DNA from 3 places in the Ornithinimicrobium ciconiae genome. Region 3 is predicted to be linked to each of the others. Evidence: predicted binding sites of a transcription regulator. Region 3 holds the regulator's gene; each other region holds the start of a gene.

Region 1 (6,264 bases), 1.3 Mb from region 3:
GTCGGCGACCAACCCGCCGCCATGCTGCCGCCGGAGGCCCAGCAGCACCTGGCCCACTATGAGCACGTCTCCCTGCGCGACGAGGAGGCCGTGCTCGCCGCGCTGCGTGGCCTGTCCCGGCATGTCTCGATCGACCGGGTCGAGTGCCTCTGGGAGCCCTATGTCGAGCTCGCCGCCCGCATCCGCGAGCACCTGGAGCTGCCGGGAATGACACTGGAGCAGGCCACCTGGTTCCGGGACAAGGAGGCGATGAAGCAGGTGCTCGACGCCGCCGGGATCCGCACGCCGCGGCACGCCTCCGCCCGCGCCGGTGCGGAGGTGTGGGAGGCGGCCGAGCGCATCGGCTTCCCGCTGATCGTCAAGCCGATCGCCGGCGCTGGCTCGGCTGACACCTATCGCGTGGACTCCCCCGAGCAGCTCGCCGAGGTGCAGGCGATGATCCGGCACGTGCCGCTGCTCAGCGTCGAGGAGTTCATCGACGGCCAGGAGTTCACCTATGACACCGTGTGCGGCGACGGTGACGTGCTCTTTGAGAACGTCAGCTGGTATCTGCCACGCCCCCTGGAGCAGCGCAGCCATGAGTGGATCAGCCCGGTCACGCTGTCTCTGCGCGACACGAGTGAGCCCCGACTGGCCGGTGGCCTGGCGATGGGCCGCGCGGTCCTGAAGGCGCTGAACTTCACCGACGGATTCACGCACATGGAGTGGTATCTGAAGGCGGACGGCGAGGCCGTCTTCGGCGAGATCGGGGCGCGCCCGCCCGGCGCCCGCACCGTCGACGTCATGAACTACGCCACGGACAACGACCTGTTCCGCACCTGGGCCCAGGCGATCACCACGGGGACCGCGCCGGCGGTGACGCACAAGTTCAACGCGGCCAGCATGTTCAAACGGGCTCAGGGCACGGGCCGGATCAGCCGCGTCGAGGGGTTGGACCGGCTGATGCGTGAGCTCGGTGAGCATGTCTGCGTCCTCGATCTGCTGCCGGTCGGGGCTCCGCGCCGTGACTGGCGGGCCACCCTGCTCTCCGACGGCATGATCATCTATCGTCACCCCGACCTCGAGGAGGTCCTGCGCATCGGCGACCGATTTGCTCGCGAGCTGCAGCTGTATGCCGAGTGAGCACCCTCTGGAGTGCCTCCCCAGAGCGTCGGCGGACATGGCTGTGTGCCCGGCCGCGAAGGGCCGGGCGCGGGGCAGGGTGGTCACACGTGCCAGGTCACGATGGATCCGGCGATGGTGGCTATCAGGTCCTTGTCGTGCACGAGGGTGTGGTGTCGCGGACAGAGCAGGACCAGGAAGGCGATGTCGGTGCCACCCCCGCGGCACCACCAGATGATGTGGTGCGCGTCGCACCACGTGCCGGGCACATCGCAGCCCGGATAAGTGCAGTGCCTGTCGCGGACCATCAACGCTTTGAATTGTCCCGGCGTCGCTAGCCGCACCGTGCGTCCCAGCCTCAGGGGTTCGCCGTGCTCACCGAGCACGATCGGGGTCAGGTCCCCGATGCACGCCAACCGTCCGGCCTGCGCCGCGTCCAGCACCGCACCGGTGTTGGACAACGCCGCCCCGGCAGGTTTGCCCGTGTCCGGGTCTGCCTTGACCGTGACCATCACCGACGCCCGCCCCGAGGACGGCGGGGCACCCGGGTTGGACATCCCACGGTTGAGCACCATCAGCAACGCGTCGAACTTGCGCTGCCCCGGGCTGCGCAGGTCCAAACCCCCACCATCGTCCAGGGCGGCCTTGTCCGGCACCGGTGCCGCCAACGGCCCGTTCAGCACCCCATCGATCAGTGCCGCCTCGACCTCCGGGGCGTCGACGGTGAAGCGGGTCATGCCCCGCCCTAGGGCGCGGCGCGACACCGTCCGCAGGGCCTGCGCGGTGTCCTTGGTCTCCTCCCGGGGCTTTTCGTCCAGCAGGTCGATCAACAACTTCTTGCACACCACCTGAAGGTCCGCGTCGCTGATCTGCGGGTCGATCGCCGCGTCCGTAGCGATACCCGCATAATCCTGCGCCTGCTCCGCACTCAGGCACGGCACCAACCGGCGCATCGTGCGGGCCACCAACGCGCCCCGATCCACCCCCGTGCGCCCCTGCACGACCGCCAACGCCAACGCGCTGCCCCAGTCGCACTCACCGGCACGGACCACGTCCAGGATCTGGCAGGCCTCCTGCTTCGACAACCACTGGCAACGCACCCGCAACCACGTCGGCAACGACATCCCCACCTGGTTGTGCAACCCCCGCTCCCAACACTCCCGGGCCAGGGCCACGACCTGCCCGATCACCTGGTTACGGACCCGCCCGGCCGCTTCCAACCCCGCCACCAGCTCGGACTCAAAGACCGCCACCAACCCCTCAGCCCCCACCTGCCCGGCCCGCGCCAGGCCCCGACCCGCAACCTCCAACCCACCAGCCAGATCCTGCGCAGGATCAGCCTCCTGCCCCATCCCCGCCAACGCCTCCTCGACCTCGGCGACCAACGCGGCATACTCCGCACCCTCGGTGTCCGAGACCGCCCCCAACTCAGTCCAGAACTGCCCCTCCCACGCCCGAGCCGCCGCCAACTCCTCAAGGCTCTCCCCCGGACCAACCGCACCGAGAACGACGTCACCAGAGCCCGACACGCAGTCCAGGTCGAAGGTGCGCCAGTCCGGCACGCGGCGCTGACCGAGGAGAACACTCTCCCCGACCCGCGCCCCGGCGCCTCTTCCCTTCATGCGAACAAGTGTACTAATCATCACTGACAGTCGCAACCCCAACACGCAAAAATCTTGCGCCACTTGCTGCGATGGTGTCGTATCGGAGGGAGCCCGTTCGTTGAGCTGGTGAAGGGTGGCCACCAAGCCGCCCGAACCGAGGTCAACCACTGATCTCACCCGAGCCTGAGGAGGAGACGACTGTGCCGCAGTATCTGATCGCATTCAACGACGAGTGGGTGCCCGACCACACGGTGGAAGAGTTGCGCGCCAAGTCCGAGGCCAGTCTGGCCGTGACCGAGGAGATGGCGGCCGACGGTGCCTACGTCTTCGGCGACGGGGGCCTCGACGCCTCCACCACACTGTGCAGTGTCGAGAACCGAGACGGTGAGCCGGTGTTCACCGACGGCCCCTTCGTCGAGACCAAGGAGCACCTCGGCGGCTTCTGCGTGGTGGACGTCCCCGACGATGCCAGGGCACGCTACTGGGCCGGCCGCCTCGCGGTCGCGCTCGACTGGCCGCAGGAGGTCCACCGGTTCCCGACCCGGGCGCAGATCCTTCAGCTCGACGCACCAGAGGCGGGGTGAGGCAGATGCCCAGATATCTGCTGTCCGTCTTCGGATCCGCCGAGCGCACCGATTTCGGCAACTACTCCTCCAAGGAGGAGATGCTGCAGGCGTTTGCTGACACCGGCGTCTTCAACGAGAAGCTGGAACGCGATGGCCACCTCGTCTTCGCCGACGGCCTCGAGCCGGCGAGCATCGCCACCACTGTCGACGGCCAGGGCGAGCAGCCGGTGTTCACCGACGGGCCCTACCTGGAGACGAAGGAGCACCTCGGCGGCTTCTGGGTCATCGAGGCAGCAGATCTGGACGAGGCACTTGCCCTCGCCGCAGAGGGGTCCAAGGCATGTCGCGGCACGGTCGAGGTCCGGCCGTTCCAATCTGCCGAGTCCTTCGCGACGCTGTTGGAGTCGTGACCGACCGGGAACTCGAGGAGGCCATCACCCGTGTCCACCGTCAGGAGTGGGCGCGGGTGGTCGCCGGCCTGACCCGACGCTTCGGTGACCTTGACATCGCCGAGGATGCCGCTGCCGAGGCATTTTCCCTGGCGGTGGAGCGCTGGGCGCGGGACGGCATACCTCCTCATCCCGGCGGGTGGCTGACGACCACGGCCACGCGGAAGGCGATCGACCGGATCCGCCGCGAGTCCCGACGGGACGCCAAGCACCAGGAGGCCCTCATGGTGACGGACGACAGCCGCCCCGATCCGGTCGGCCCGATCGAGGACGACCGCCTCCGTCTGATCTTCACCTGCTGCCACCCGGCACTGGCCATGGAGGCGCGGGTCGCCCTCACGCTGCGGCTGCTGGGCGGCCTGACCGTCGCCCAGATCGCCCATGCCTTTCTCGTCCGGGAGACCGCTCTGGCACAACGCATCACGCGCGCCAAGGCGAAGATCAAGACGGCTCACATCCCCTACCGCGTGCCGCTCGAGCAGGACCTGCGGGTCCGCCTCGCCGGCGTGCTGGCCGTGGTCTATCTCATCTTCAACGAGGGCTATCTCGCCAGCCAGGGTGACGATCCTCTGCGCGTCGAACTGACCGATGAGGCGATCCGGCTCGGCCGGTTGCTGCACGAACTCCTGCCCGACGAGGGCGAGGTGACCGGACTCCTGGCGCTCATGCTGCTCACCGACGCGCGCCGGGCCGCGCGTGTGTCGCGCACCGGTGAGCTGGTGACTCTGGACGAGCAGGACCGTGGGGCGTGGGATCGTGCCCTGATCGCCGAGGGAGCATCGCTGGTGGCCGAGGCCGGGTCAGCCGTCGCCGGAGCGGGATCCGTGGGTCGCTTTCAGCTGCTCGCCGCGATCAACTCCGTGCACACCGCCGCCCCATCTGTCCGGGACACCGACTGGTCCCGCATCGTCCGGTTGTATGACGGGCTGGTCACCATCGATCCCTCGCCGATCGTGCGTCTCAATCGTGCCGTCGCCGTCGCCGAGGTGGATGGACCGGCGGTCGGGTTCGCCGAGGTCGAGCGGTTGGCGGAACCTCTCAGCGGCTATCACGCCCTTCACGCGACGCGAGCCGACCTGCTGCGGCGGCTGGGTCGCAGCGCTGAGGCGGGCGCGGCCTATGACCGGGCGATCGCCCTGGCGGGAAACGCTGCTGAGCGTGCCTATCTCAGCCGTCGGCGCGGCCAGCTCGGAGGCTGACGGGACTCTGCTGCTCCGAACCCCCGGAGGGCAGGCGCAGCTCCGGATGGCTCGTGCCGCCCTTCAGCGCCCGGAGCGCATAAAGGATGCAGGCCAGGTCCACGAGTTCCTGGGTCAGGGCTCCGGCGACCGCCGGGATGTGCCCGAACGCGGCGACCACCATGAGGCCCAGGCTGAGCACGACGCCGATCCAGATCGCGGTGAGGGCCACCCGGTAGGTGTGCCGACCGATGGTGACCGCCTGGACGACCTTGCCCACGTCGTCCTTCATGATCACCACGTCTGCCGACTCGCTCGCTGCGGTCGAGCCACGGGCACCCATCGCGATCCCCACGTCTGCGGCCGCTAGGACGGGAGCATCATTGACCCCGTCGCCGACCATGACGACGATCGGGGGCAACTCGCCGACCAACCGGACCTTGTCCTCCGGCAGGAGCCCACCGTGGGCCTCGTCAATCCCTGCCTGGGTAGCCAGCGAGCGGGCGGTCGCCTCGTTGTCGCCGGTCAGCATCACGACCCGGCCCACCCCCTCCTCGCGCAAGATCCGGACCGTCGCGGCGGCGTTCTCGCGCAGGGTGTCCCGCAGGATCAGGGAGCCCACCCATCGCCCGTCGACCGCCACCGCAACAGCGGTGTGGCCCGGCTCGAGCTCCGGGAAGGTGGCGGTGGGGTCGACCTCCTGGACGAAACGCAGCTTGCCGACCCGCACGGTGTGGCCGTCGACCATCGCCTCAACCCCGTTGGTTGCGGTCTCGCTCGCCGAGTCAACGGGAGACAGTGCCAACCCCCTGTCGTGGGCGGCCTGCATCACCCCCGCTGCCAGCACGTGGGAGGACCCTTGCTCGGCCGAGGCGGCGAGTCTCAACAGCTCGTCCGGATCTGCACCCTCGACAGGGTCGATCTCAGTCAGCGCTGGTCGGCCGTGCGTGAGGGTGCCCGTCTTGTCGAAGGCGACCGACCGCACCCGCGCCAGCGCCTCCAGCGTCCCGCCGCCCTTGACCACGACACCGGAACGGGCCGAGCGGCTCATACCGCCCAGGAAGGCGACCGGCGCGGCGATCAGCAGGGGGCACGGGGTCGCGAGCACCAGCACCTCCGCGAAGCGCACTGGGTCTCCGGAGGCCCACCACGCGATGCCGGCGATCACCAGGGACACGACGGTGAAGGGAACGGCGAACCGGTCGGCGAGCCGCACGGTCGGTGCCTTGGACTCCTGGGCCTCGGTCACCAGGGTCAGGATCTGTTGATACTGCGAGTCTGCGGCGGAGGCACTCGCGCGTATCCGCAGGGCCACCTCTCCGTTGACCGCTCCGCTCATCACCGACTCGCCCCGCACCCGCTCGAC
Region 2 (6,264 bases), 200 kb from region 3:
AGAGTGGTCTTCAGTCTCCACGCGTCGACGCGGGGCGGGCTACGTCCCTGGACGCCGCTCGGGTTGCCTCTCTGGACGCCGCGCGGGTTGCCTCCTTAGGCGCCGCACGGGCCGTCCACCGCGACCTGCCGAGCCTGCCGGGCGCGCGGGTGGTCCACCTGGACACCATCGCCAACCCTGCTGTAGGAGAGACTATCTGGGAACTTCCGGCCGCGTCGCAACCCGACCAACGGCCCAGCGTCCGCCTGAGCCCCGAGGATCTGGCCACCGCCCGTCCGCCCGCCGGCCCGAGCCTGCTCGTGGTCCGGGGCGCCACCCGTGACGCGCGGGTCTGGCAGTGGATCCAGGAGGCGCTGTCGGCCAACGGACAGGCCTGGCTGGTCGAGCTGGGCTGGCCCGACCCCCAGCTGGGCACCCTGGGACGGGTGATCTGCACCTACGGCGCGTCCGCCGCCTCCACGCAGGCGCTGGCCACCGGCCTCGCGGACGCCGCGAGGAGTCAGTCGTGAGCACCCCGGTCCGAGCCCTGGCCGTGTCGAGGGAGGCAGTCATGAACGTGCGGGTCGGCATCGACATCGGCGGCACCCGGATCGACGCCGCAGCCGTCGCGGAGGGTCGGGACGGCGACCACCGGATCCTCCTGCAGCACGCGGTGCCGACCGTCCGCGGGCGGGAGGGCATCCGCGAAGGGCTGCGCACGGCATACACCCAGCTCCTGGAGCGGCTCGGAACCGAGAGGCCCGTGGCGAGCCTGGGCATCGGGGTGCCCGGGATCGTCAGTGGGGGCCGTGTCTCCCACGCGGTCAACCTCGGTCTCGACGGTGACCCGTTCGACCTGGCGGCGGAGGCTGGAGCGCTCACTGCGGTCCCGGTGCGTGTCGACAATGACGTCAAGGCCGCAGCCTGGGGTGCCGCGCAGTGGCTGCGTGCGACCGACGGCGCGGGTGCCGACGTGGACCTGGCCCTGCTCAATGTCGGCACGGGGCTGGCTGCCGGCCTGGTGCTGAACGGCTCGCTGCGGCGGGGAGCGAGGGGACTCGCCGGGGAGATCGGCCACCTGGTCACCGACCGTTCCGGACCACCCTGTCCGTGTGGCAAGCGCGGCTGCCTGGAGCTCTATGCCTCCGGTGGCGGGCTGGCCCGGCGCTGGTCGGGCTCCGCTGCTCAACTGATGGTGGCCGCGGCGGACGGCGACGCCCACGCCCAACTGGTGCGTGAGGACCTGGTGGCCGGGCTGGCCCAGGCGGTGCGGATCCTGGTCCAGGCCACCGACGTGGAGCAGGTGGTCCTCGCCGGCGGTGTCGTCACCTCCACCCCTGCGCTCCAGGGAGCCCTGCTGGCCGAGCTGCGCAGCCACGGTGCCGACTCCGGCTTCGAGCAGCACCTGGCCGTCCATGAGCGGGTGCGCTGGCTGCCCGAGGACTATCCGGCCGGCTCGGTCGGCGCCGCCCTGCTCCCGGGGGAGGGGTAGTCGTGGAAGTCATCGTCACCGACACCCCGCAGCTGGCCGGGAACCTTGTCGCCACCATCCTCCAGCGCTGGGTCCGACCCGGTGGCACCCTGGGCCTGGCGACCGGCTCCTCGCCGGAGCAGACGTATGCCGAGCTGGTCCGCCGTCACCGGGAGGAAGGACTGTCCTTCGAGGGGGTGCGGGCCTTCCTGCTCGATGAGTATGTCGGACTGGGCGCCGACCACCCACAGTCCTACCGGCAGGTGATCCAGCAGATGCTCACCGACCAGGTCGGCCTGGACATCACCGGGCCAGACGGGATGGCGAGGGACCTGCTCGCGGAGGCGGCGGCATACGAGGAGAGGATCCGGGAGGCTGGTGGGATCGACGTGCAGCTGCTCGGGATCGGTGGTGACGGGCACCTGGGGTTCAACGAGCCCGGCTCCTCGCTCAACTCACGGACCAGGGTCAAGACACTGACCACGCGGACCCGGCGCGACAACGCCAGGTTCTTTGCGGACGACCAGGTGCCGCACCATGTGCTCACTCAGGGGCTGGCCACGATCCGCGAAGCGCGACACCTGGTGCTGATCGCGACGGGGGAGGGCAAGGCGGCCGCGGTCGCGGCTGCGGTGGAGGGGCCGCTGAGCGCGTTCTGTCCCGCCTCCGTGCTGCAGTTGCACCCGCACGTGAGCGTCGTGCTGGACAGGCTGTCCGCGGCTCAGTTGGAGCGGGTCGATTACTACCGGTTCGCGCACGACCACAAACCGGACTGGCAGGACTACTGAGACTGCTTGGTCAACTGTCTGCTCGAGTGCGGGTCGGACCGGCTGGTCAACCGTGTGTCGGGACTGCCTGGCTGATCGGGTGTCGGGACTGCCTGGCTGATCGGGTGTCGGGGCGACCTGGTAGGTATGGGGCTCCCAACGGAGGGGAGAGTCCCGTGACCGCACGTTGCCATCCGCCAGCACCGGCCTTCGTCACCCAGTCCGAGGAGCACGTCTGGCGCCAGTTGCGTGAGGAGTTGCCGGACGAGGCGGTGCTGCTGGCAAATGTGCGGTTGACGAACGACGACGGTGACCACGAGCTCGACCTTGTGGTCCTGTTGCCGGATGCCGGCGTCTTCGTGATCGAGGTCAAGGGCGGTGGGGTCTCGATCGACCAGGACGGTCGGTGGTGGCTGCGCAGCAAGGGTGAGGACGTCGCGGTCGATCCGGTCGAGCAGGCGTTGCGCGGGAAGTATCAGCTCCGGACCTACATCGAGGACCACCCTGCTTGGGGTCGGCCGAAGGTGCGCTGGTCACACGCTGTGGTGCTGCCGTTCACTAAGCTCCCGCACGACTTTGCGCTCCCCGACCTGCCCCGCTGGATGGTCCACGATCAGCAGGACATGCCGCACCTCGTCGGCAGGCTCCGGCACCAGGCGACCCGGCAGGACACCAACCGACAGGTGCCTACGGTTGATGACGTCGACAAGATCCTGGAGCTGTGGCGCAGCCACGCCACCGTGTCCCCCAGCGTGGTCTCCGGCGCGAGCGAGCGAGAGGGAGTTGCCACTGACCGGCTCACCCAGGAGCAGGCCATGCTGCTGAAGGTCACCCGCCTGCTGCACCGGGTCGAGGTGCGCGGTGGAGCGGGCAGTGGCAAGACGGTCCTGGCCCTGACCCAGGCGAAGCAGTTGACCAGAGGCAGTGCGGGCGAGGGTCGCCCGGCCCAGCGGGTGGCACTGCTGTGCTACTCCATCGGTCTGGCTGGCTTCCTGGAGCGTCAGGTGGCTCAAGCGCCTCGGAGGAGTCAGCCAGCCTTCGTGGGCGGTTTCCATGCCCTGGGCAAGCAGTGGGGAGCGCCCGACGGGGACCGTGACGACAGTGAGTTCTGGGAGACGGAGTTGCCCGCGCTGATGCTCGACCTGGCACAGCAGCTGCCGGAGAAGGAGAAGTTTGACTCGGTCGTGGTGGATGAGTCCCAAGACTTCGCTGAGTCGTGGTGGGCGCCGTTGCTGGCGGCGCTGAAGGACCCCGACTCTGGTGGCCTCTACCTCTACTCTGACGAGAACCAGCGACTGTTCCCGCGCTTCGGCACGCCGCCGATCGAGCTGGTGCCGCTCGTGCTCGACCACAACCTGCGCAACACCAAGCAGATTGCTGAGACCTTCGGGCCGCTCGCACCGTCGCGCATGAGGCTGTTGGGCGGTGATGGACCTGCCGTCATGTTCGTCCCGGGGGCGGCTGAGGACGCACTTGACGTGGCCGACGACCAGGTCGACAAGCTGCTCGACGAGGGATGGGAGCCCCACCACATCGCCCTGATCACCACGCAGTCACGACACCCACAGCAGCGCGAGTTGCAGCAGACGCGGGGTGACCAGGGTTACTGGGAGAGCTTCTGGGACCAGGAGGAGGTCTTCTACGGCACGGTGCTGGGCTGCAAGGGGATGGAGCGGCGCGCAGTCGTGCTCTGCATCAACTCCACCGACACCGACCGTGCCCGTGAGCGGCTGTATGTCGGGATGTCCCGGGCCACCGACCGGCTGGTGGTCGTGGGCGACCCCGACTGGATCCGTGAGGTGGGTGGTGGGGCAGTTGCCCGAGCCCTCGGGCTGTAGGAGGAGCGGTCCGGTCCAGAGGTGTGTCATTCAGGTGAGGCCGCGTTGGCTCGGGGCCGTCGCCAGGTGGGGTCGGGCTGGCTCGGGGGAGCCGTCGCCAGGTGAGGTCGCGCTGGTCGGAAGGACGTTTCCGCAGGTCAAGTGACTGTCAGACGTATGTTCTAAACTGATTGGAAAGGCATCAGGAAGGGCGCCGTCAACAGCGGAAGGAGGGGAGAGGCGTGACGGTTTTGGAGCGGCAGCTGGAGCAGTGGTTCGCTGCATGTTCCGGTCGCTGTGTGGGGCCGGCTCGGCGGGAGAATGCTCGCTATCGTCGTGCGGGCATGCGGGTGATCACGCCCAGGCGTGACGCGCGCTTTCTCGTGGAACTGTCTGACAGTCCCTCCGAGACCCCCAGCTCGCAGGGCTCTTCCGCCGAGATCCCCTCTGCCGAGATCCTCTCTGCCGAGATCCCCTGTGACGAGGCCCTCACCCCACCAGGCATCCCAGAGGCTGGCAGCATCACTGCAGAGTCACCAACCTCTGCCGAGGATGACGCGGAGATGCGCTTGAGGCAGGCGCTGGCGGACGTGGGGGTGGCTTCCGGGCTGATCGACGACCTGACGAAGGCATCGCTGGCATGTGCCGCAGTCGACGCCGGGAGTGATCCGGACGTTCACGAAGCGGACGGGGCCGCAGCCCTGACTTCGGCTCCGGACCACAAGGCGCGTGCGCAAGAAATGTTGGCGGCGGTTGAGCAGGTCACGGTGCTGTCCTCCCGGATGGATGGGGTGCGGCTGGCCGCGACCCGCCAACTGACGGCTCAGGTGACCAAGATGCTGCTCGCCGAGAAGGGGATGACCGACCCGGACGAGATGTCCAAGACCGCGCGGAAGGCGCTGCTGATCCAGGCGAAGCGCTCCACCCGGCACGAGATCGAGGCCCTGACCGGCTGGGGGTCTGGCGACGTCACCAAGCTGGTCGGTTTGGCCAACGCTCCCGCCTCGGTGCGAGGACCCGTGCACCAATCACTGGCCAAGGGTGAGGCGTCGTGGCCAGTCGTCCGGGCCTACTTTCGCTCGACCTCCGCGATGGAGCACGAGGATGGCGCGGCGATCGCCAATGGACTCTTCGGGGATGACCCAGACGAGTCAGTCACGGAGCGACTCACCCGCGAGGGTGAGTTCGTGGGTGGGCCCTGGCGAGCCAAGGAGTTCTACCGTGCTCTGGAGCGCGAGGTCCACAAGATCAAGAACCAAGACCCTGAAGGGGCCAAGAAGGCTAAGGCCCGGGCCAAGGCGGGCGCAGATGTTCGCGTCAATATCGATCTCGAAGGCACCGCCGAGATCCTGATCGGCACGCGTCCGGCGCACGCGACGGCCGCGGCAGACCGGATCGAGCGAGCGGCTCGTGCCGCCCGCAAGGCCGGCGACAAGCGGACGCTGCGCGAGCTCCGGGTCGCCGTGGCGATGTCTTTGCTGTTGCACGGCACGCTCGACTTCGACGGCATCAGCGACGACCCCAACACGCTCACTGTGGAACAGTCCGACCAGCTCACCAAGATTCTGTATGCCTTGCCAGCGGCAAACCTGCAGGTCATCGTCCCGTTCGGGGCGATCTTCGGTGACACCCTGCCCGGCATGGGGAGCACGGGAAGCCCGCTCGGCTCGCACGGCGTGAACGACGCGCCGGACGTGGCTGCTGACCTTGGCGGCGAGGTGACTACCGGTCTGGTGGGCGGCCCTGCTGCCGCCCCTCCGGGCCCGGCTGAGCCATCCACGCCCGGGACCAGGGGTGATCCCTGCCCGACTCCGCCTGCCAGCCAAGGCAGGACCCCGCCCGCCAGCCAAGGCAGGACCCCGCCCGCCAGCCAAGGCAGGACTCCGCCTGCCAGCCAAGGCAGGACCCCGCCCGCCAGCCAAGACAGCGTCCGGCCGAATGCTGTGGGTGAGGTGATCGGGAAGCGCCCAACCTTCCTGAGCAGCAGTGAGCTGTGGGAGTTGATGTTGACCCCAGGTTCGGCGTTCTACCGCCTCCTGGTCGACCCGGTCACTGGTCGCTGTGTGGAGAAGTCTGCGAAGGGCTACCGGTTCACAGCTGCCCAGCGGGAACAGATCATGGCCGCCGACGGGTTCTGTCGGGCTCCGGGATGCCTGCAGCCGGCCTGGCTCTGCCAGATCGACCACGTCCAGGAGTACGGCACCCCGGGAGGTGACACTTCCGAGGCGAA
Region 3 (6,264 bases):
GGAGTACACCACTCCGGGTGGTAGCGACGACCCGTCCGAGGTCATGGTCGCGGACGGGGGCAGCGACCTCGGGAGCGGTGAGGTGGCCGCTGAGCCGCAGTCTGCTCCGTCGCACCGGGACGCCGCCGCCATCGGTGCCGGTGCCGCAGCAGGGGCTGCGACGACGAGTGATGGTCCCCGCAGCGATGCGGACTCACCGGCGCAGGACGACCTCGATCCCGTGTCCGGCCTCGCCGAGCAGGACGTGCATGCCGCAGGTGGCAATCCGGACTGGGCTGAGACCCACCAGGCGCACTACCAGCAGACCAACCCCGCTGCCCAGGCCGACTGGGCTGCGGAGCAGACACCGGAGGAGCCGGTCTCGACCGAGTGGTCAGTGCCCACCACGGACCCCGCTGTCGAGGAGAAGACGGACGTGGACAGGGGTGGCTACTCGTCGGACCGGCCGGCTGCCCACTCCTCCGCCTATGAGGGCCACGGTGGCGCCGGAGCGGTCGAGACGACCGCGGGAGCCGCGCCGCCCACGGCTGGTGCTGAGACCACGGCTGGTGAGACCACAGCTGGTGGTGGTGGGCTAGGTGCGCTCGACCCGACCGTCGACGAAGGTGCCGTGTATGCCGCAGACGCCGAGGCGACTCTCACGGGCGACAGCGATGCCGCCGGGGACGTCGATGCCGGACAGTTCGGCACGGTCCAGGCGGCTACGGGTGACCCGGCCTCCGACGCCGCAGTGAGTGGCGCGGCAGCGCAGACCGGCACTGGCTATCCCGCGGACGTCGACGAGTCTGCGGGCGGCGGTGCAGGCGGTGCTGCCCTGGGTGGGGCCGTCGTCGGCGGCGCCGCGGCAGGGTTCGCTGCCAGCGACACCGAGACCACGGCCTATGAGGTGCCGGGGGCTGAGCAGGGTGCGCCGATCACTGGCGCCGTCCCGGGTGCCGCGCTGGGTGAGGATGTTGAGTCGCCTGCGGACGGCGCGACCCTGCCGTCCGGCACGGATCAGGGCGCGGACAGCGGTGAGCCCGATGCGGACGCTGGCGAGTTCGACCCGGGCAGCGGCGATGAGGAGGCGTTCGGCGCGGAGGGCTATCGGCCCGACCGCGACGGCTCTGGCATGACGGACGAGGAGCGCGAGGAACTCAACCGGGCTCGTGGGGCTCTGTGAGTCGACCTCGTCAAGCTCTATGAGCCGACCTCACCAGGTCCTCTGAGCTGACAGACAACACATGGCAGCGCCGCCCGACCAGGTCGGGCGGCGCTGCGGTGTTGTAGGTGCCGTCTGGCGGAGAGGGGGGAGGGCCGCCAGGCGGCACCGGCACGGGGGACACTGTGGACAACGCGCACCGGATTGTCGGTGTTCCTGCTGGTGCCTCAGGTGTCGTGGGTCGATCGGCTCGCGCCCGAGCAGACCTGTCAGACGCGTCGCAACACGGCGGTGACCTTGCCGAGCACGACGGCATCGTCGCCGTCGATGGGGTCGTAGGCCTCGTTGTGGGGGAGCAGCCACAACTTGCCGTCCGTGCGCTTGAACGTCTTGACGGTGGCCTCGCTGTCGAGCAGCGCCGCGACGATGTCGCCGTTGACTGCGTCCTCCTGGCGTCGCACGACGACCCAGTCGCCATCGCAGATGGCGGCGTCGATCATGGAGTCACCGACCACCTGGAGCAGGAAGAGCTCGCCATCGCCCACGAGCTGGCGCGGGAGGGGGAAGACGTCCTCGACGGCCTGCTCGGCCAGGATCGGCCCGCCAGCCGCGATGCGCCCAACCACCGGGACATAGGTCGCCTCGGGACGGGCGTCCCCGATGCCGGTCTCGTCATAGTCGATCTCACCGGCTCCCGCGGTGGTGCTGACCAACTCGGAGCCGTCGGGCTGACCTGAGGTGCTGCGCCGATAACCGGCGACACTGCCCTCTCCCGAGCCGGGCAGGATGACCTCGATGGCGCGCGGACGGTTGGGGTCGCGCCGCAGATAACCCTTCCGCTCCAGCATCCGCAGCTGGTAGGCCACGGAGGAGGGGGAGGCGAGCTGCACCGCAGTCCCGATCTCCCGCAGGCTCGGCGGATAGCCGCGTTGGTCCACCGAGTCCTTGATGACGTGGAGCACCTTCTCCTGGCGCGCCGTGAGGTCCGCCCGCCCGTCGCGGTCCGGCATCTCGTGGATGTCTGCCATCGGTCCTGCCCCTCTCCTGACCGCCTCAGAGTGCTTAACCTGCAGGTCAGCAGCTGTGTCAGTGGTCCCTGGTTGTCTATGTCGCGTGCACCAATCGTACGAGCATTCGAACAGTGAGGCAAACACTAGTTCGATGCGGCGTGTCGATTTTGTCGCACGACTGTGCTACACATGGAACATGCGTCCGATCGCACAAGCGTTCGGAGTTGCGGAGATGGAGGCATCATGAGCGCGATCGCACTGCACGACCTGCAGGACCTTGAGCCGGTTCGGGCGCGGCGGCGTCAGCGGGATCACCTGCGGCTCGTTCAGCCCGGGGAACGCATGGACGAGGGGTTTCACGTCGGTGCTCGCACGGACGCTCCGGGCGCAGGAGGCTTCACGCTGACGCGACGGGGTCGGCTCGCGATCACGATGACAGTCGCCACGGCCCTGGTGCTGGCGGTCATCGCTGCGTTCGGGATGTTCCCAGCAACGGCTGCGAGCGGTCACACAATCACGGTGCAGCCGGGTCAGACGCTGTCCCAGATCGCTGTCACGGAGTTGCCGGAGCTGCCGATGGATCGGGCCATCGTGCAGATCCAGGTGGCCAACGACATGAACACCCGGCAGGTGCAGGCGGGCATGGACCTGGAGATCCCTGGGTCCTGACCCGGCGATGCGCCAGGTGGTCACGATCGGTGGTGCTTGCTGTCAGCAGTCTGCCGTCGGTGTCCTCCTCAGACAGCGTCAGTCGTCGTCCTCGTCGGTGTCCCGGGTGCTGGTCACTGCGTCCCAGACCACGGGCAGTTGCTCACTGGGGATGAAGAAGCCGCTGATGTGCGGATCAAACATGAGCCCGGCGATGCTGGCGCTGAGGTAGGAGCCGCTGGAGGCCACGACCTCAGCGGGCGGGAGGGCGATCGCGTTGAGGTCGTCGGTGGCTGCGATCATCTCCTGCTGCACCGCGAAGTCGCGGGCCCGCTCGGAGTTGGTGAAGGTCAGCAACATCAGTTGCCCCTCGATCTCAGCTGCCGCCGGAGACTCGTTGCCCTGCTCGCCGACCGCCACGAACCACCAGTGGTCCAGGCCCATCGTCAAGCGCCATAGAGCGGTCATGCCGACCTGGTCCTCCGGTCCGGTGACCTGGGCCGCGAGGCGGTCAGTCTCACTCGGAGCGGGGGCGTCCTCGTGCGACGCAGAGGCTCCAGGGCGGGCCGCGGCACCGTCTCCGGCATCCTCGAGGGCACCTGCGTTTACTTCGGTCATGCCCACAGTCGATCACATGATGGGGGCGGACGCGGCCAGCAGTCGCGGTTTCCGGAGGAATTGTGACCTTCTAGGACCAGCACGGACCGGCTCTGACAATCACGGGTCAGTAGGTGCGCAACGCGGTCCGAGAGCACCGGTCCGCGCTTCCGCAACGCGGTCCGAGAGCACCGGTCCGCGGCTCCGCGACGAACTCAGGTGCGTGGGTGGGCCGGGATGAGTCGCTGACCCTCCTGGGTGCGGGCGCCGATCACGGGGGTTGCAGGAAGGATGCCGTCGATGCGGGGGCCCATGCCCTCGAGGGCCACCACGACCTCGTCGGTGCCCACCAGCAGGGACTGGCCACGCACCTCCAGCGGGACCTCCCCGTCTCCGTCGGTGACCTGGAAGCGGATCTCGTCCGAGCGCAGCACGACGTGCAGCCGCGAGCCCTGCCACTGGAGGCGCCAGCGCAGCTCCGGCCAGGACTCGGGCAGCCTCGGGTCGAAGCGCAGGACGCCCTCGTGGTCACGCATCCCGCCGAACCCGGACACGAGCCCTGCCCAGACACCTCCTGTGGAGGCCACGTGGATGCCGTCCGGGGTGTTGCCGTGGCGGTTGTCCAGGTCGACGAACAGGCCGTCATAGAAGTAGCGCAGCGCCATCTCGTGATAGCCGACCTCGGCGGCCACGATGGACTGCACCACGGCGGAGAGGGTCGAGTCACCGGTGGTGATCGGGTCGTAGTACTCGAAGTTTGCCCGCTTGTCCTCCAGCGTGAAGGACTGGCCAGCCAGGAACATCGCCAGCACCACATCCGCCTGCTTCAAAACCTGGAAGCGATAGATCACCAACGGGTGGAAGTGCAGCAGCAGCGGACGTTTGTCGTTGGGGGTCTGGGACAGGTCCCACACCTCGCGCTCGAGGAAGTGCAGGTCCTGCGGGTGCACACCCAGCTCGGTGTCGAACGGGATGAACATCGCCTCGGCAGCACGTTGCCACTGGTGGACCTCCTCATCCTCCAGCCCCAGCCGCATCACGGCCCGGGCATAGTCGCGCGGGTCCGAGGCGCGCAGCTCGGTGACCGCGGCGACGGCATTGGTCAGGTTCTCGCGGGCCATCACGTTGGTGAACAGGTTGTCGTTGACCACGGTGGTGTACTCGTCCGGCCCGGTCACCCCGTGAATGTGGAAGTGCTTGTCGCCGTTATGCGACCAGAAGCCGAGGTCGGCCCACATCCGGGCGGTCTCGACGAGGATGTCCAGGCCCTCGTTGAGGAGGAACTCACGGTTGCCCGTGGCACGCACATACTGCATGAGGGAGTGGGCCACGTCGGCGTTGATGTGATACTGCGCGGTCCCGGCCGCGAAGTATGCCGACGCCTCGGCGCCGTTGATGGTGCGCCACGGAAAGAGTGCCCCGTGCTGCGACATGTCCCGGGCCCGCAGCCGGGCGGAGTCCAGCATGAGGTGCCGGAAGCGCAGCGTGTTGCGCGCGGTCTGCGGGGCCGTGTAGGTCAGGAACGGCAGCACATAGATCTCGGTGTCCCAGAAGTAGTGGCCGCTATAACCGGAGCCGCTGACCCCCTTGGCGGAGATGCCGTGCGCCTCGGCACGGGCCGAGGCCTGAGCGAGCTGGAGGAGGTTGAACCGGATGGCCTGCTGCACCTCGGGCTGGCCGGGTGTCTCCACGTCGGAGCGGGCCCAGAAGTCGGTCAGCCAGTCCCGCTGGTCGGTGTGCAGTTGGGCCAGGCCGGTGGTGCGGACCCGGTCGAGGGTGCGCACGCACCGGTCGGACAGTTCCCGCACCGGGACCCCGCGTGAGGTGTGGTAGACGGCGTACTTCTCCAGGTGGATCGGCACGCCCTGCTTGGCGTCGATGCGGAAGACGTGCTTGGAGCTGTCCTCCCCGGCGGCCAGGTGCTCCTCGCACCGGTTCTCCGTCTCCAGGACGTGCTCGGTGGCGACCGCCAGCGTCATGCGGGACTCGTGGCAGACATACCCCAGCAGTGCTCGGCTGCCGTCCACCCACTGCATCTGCGGGTCCAGGACGCGCCGGTCAAAGCCCTCGGCCTTGCGGGGGTCTAGGCCCTCGCCCATCGCTGCCGCCTTGACGTGGTATTCGTCGAAACCGTCCTGGCGGTTGAGCAGCTGGCTCGAGATCACGATCGGGGCGTCCCCGTCGAGCATCTCCAGGTCCATGGTCATCAGCGCCAGGTGCCGCTCGGTGAAGGAGACCATCCGGGTGGTCGTGACCTTCACCCGCTTGCCCGAGGAGGTCCGCCAGATCAGCTCCCGGCGCAGTTGGCCGTCGCGATAGTCCAGGGACCGTTCGTAGTGCTCCAGGTCAGCCGTGGCCAGCAGGAGGGGCTCGTCCTCGACATACAGCTTGAGGACCTTGGGGTCCGGGACGTTAACGATCGTCTGCCCGACCCGGGCGAGGCCGAAGGCGTCCTCGGCGTGCTGGATCTTCCAGGTCTCGTGGAAGCCGTTGACGAAGGTGCCGTGCGCGTGGGTGTCGCGCCCTTCCTCGACGTTGCCACGCAGCCCCAGGTAGCCGTTGCCGACGGCAAAGATCGTCTCGGTGACCCCGAGGTCGGCACCGGAGTAGGCCGTCTCGACCAGACGCCACTCATCGGCCGGGAAGCGCGTGCGGTCCAACGGGTCGATCGGCGGGTCCACGAGGGGGCGCTCATGGTCGGCGGTGTACTCCGGCGACTCGCCCGTTGCGTAGTGCGGCGTCCCGTAGGACGAGGGTGGGGTCGTGCCCATCAGTTGTCTCCGATCAACTCGGCGAGGTCGCTCACGACCACCTCGGCACCGTGGCGGCGCAGCGACTCCGCGCCCGCCCCACGATCGACGCCCACGA

Evidence for each region. The regulator LexA, encoded in region 3, represses DNA repair genes until DNA is damaged. The targets are predictions, from matches to a motif close to TCGAACANNTGTTCGA.
Region 1: the regulator LexA is predicted to act here: its motif matches at 2,724-2,739, upstream of FNH13_RS00690 (HNH endonuclease signature motif containing protein).
Region 2: the regulator LexA is predicted to act here: its motif matches at 4,204-4,219, upstream of FNH13_RS07615 (HNH endonuclease signature motif containing protein).

Annotation. Positions count from the first base shown of each region.
Region 1 is NZ_CP041616.1:145,146-151,409, forward strand. Features, by position in the region: gene FNH13_RS00685 (ATP-grasp domain-containing protein) at 1-1,122, shown strand, start outside; gene FNH13_RS00690 (HNH endonuclease signature motif containing protein) at 1,206-2,723, opposite strand; gene FNH13_RS00695 (YciI family protein) at 2,906-3,289, shown strand; gene FNH13_RS00700 (YciI family protein) at 3,295-3,681, shown strand; gene FNH13_RS00705 (RNA polymerase sigma factor) at 3,678-4,919, shown strand; gene FNH13_RS00710 (heavy metal translocating P-type ATPase) at 4,888-6,264, opposite strand, start outside.
Region 2 is NZ_CP041616.1:1,649,794-1,656,057, forward strand. Features, by position in the region: gene FNH13_RS07595 (glycoside hydrolase family 3 N-terminal domain-containing protein) at 1-509, shown strand, start outside; gene FNH13_RS07600 (ROK family protein) at 506-1,471, shown strand; gene FNH13_RS07605 (glucosamine-6-phosphate deaminase) at 1,474-2,238, shown strand; gene FNH13_RS07610 (NERD domain-containing protein) at 2,394-4,055, shown strand; gene FNH13_RS07615 (HNH endonuclease signature motif containing protein) at 4,277-6,264, shown strand, end outside.
Region 3 is NZ_CP041616.1:1,445,513-1,451,776, forward strand. Features, by position in the region: gene FNH13_RS19230 (PRC-barrel domain-containing protein) at 1-1,162, shown strand, start outside; gene lexA (transcriptional repressor LexA) at 1,411-2,169, opposite strand; gene FNH13_RS06705 (hypothetical protein) at 2,395-2,820, shown strand; gene FNH13_RS06710 (hypothetical protein) at 2,899-3,417, opposite strand; gene FNH13_RS06715 (glycoside hydrolase family 65 protein) at 3,612-6,167, opposite strand; gene FNH13_RS06720 (HAD family hydrolase) at 6,167-6,264, opposite strand, start outside.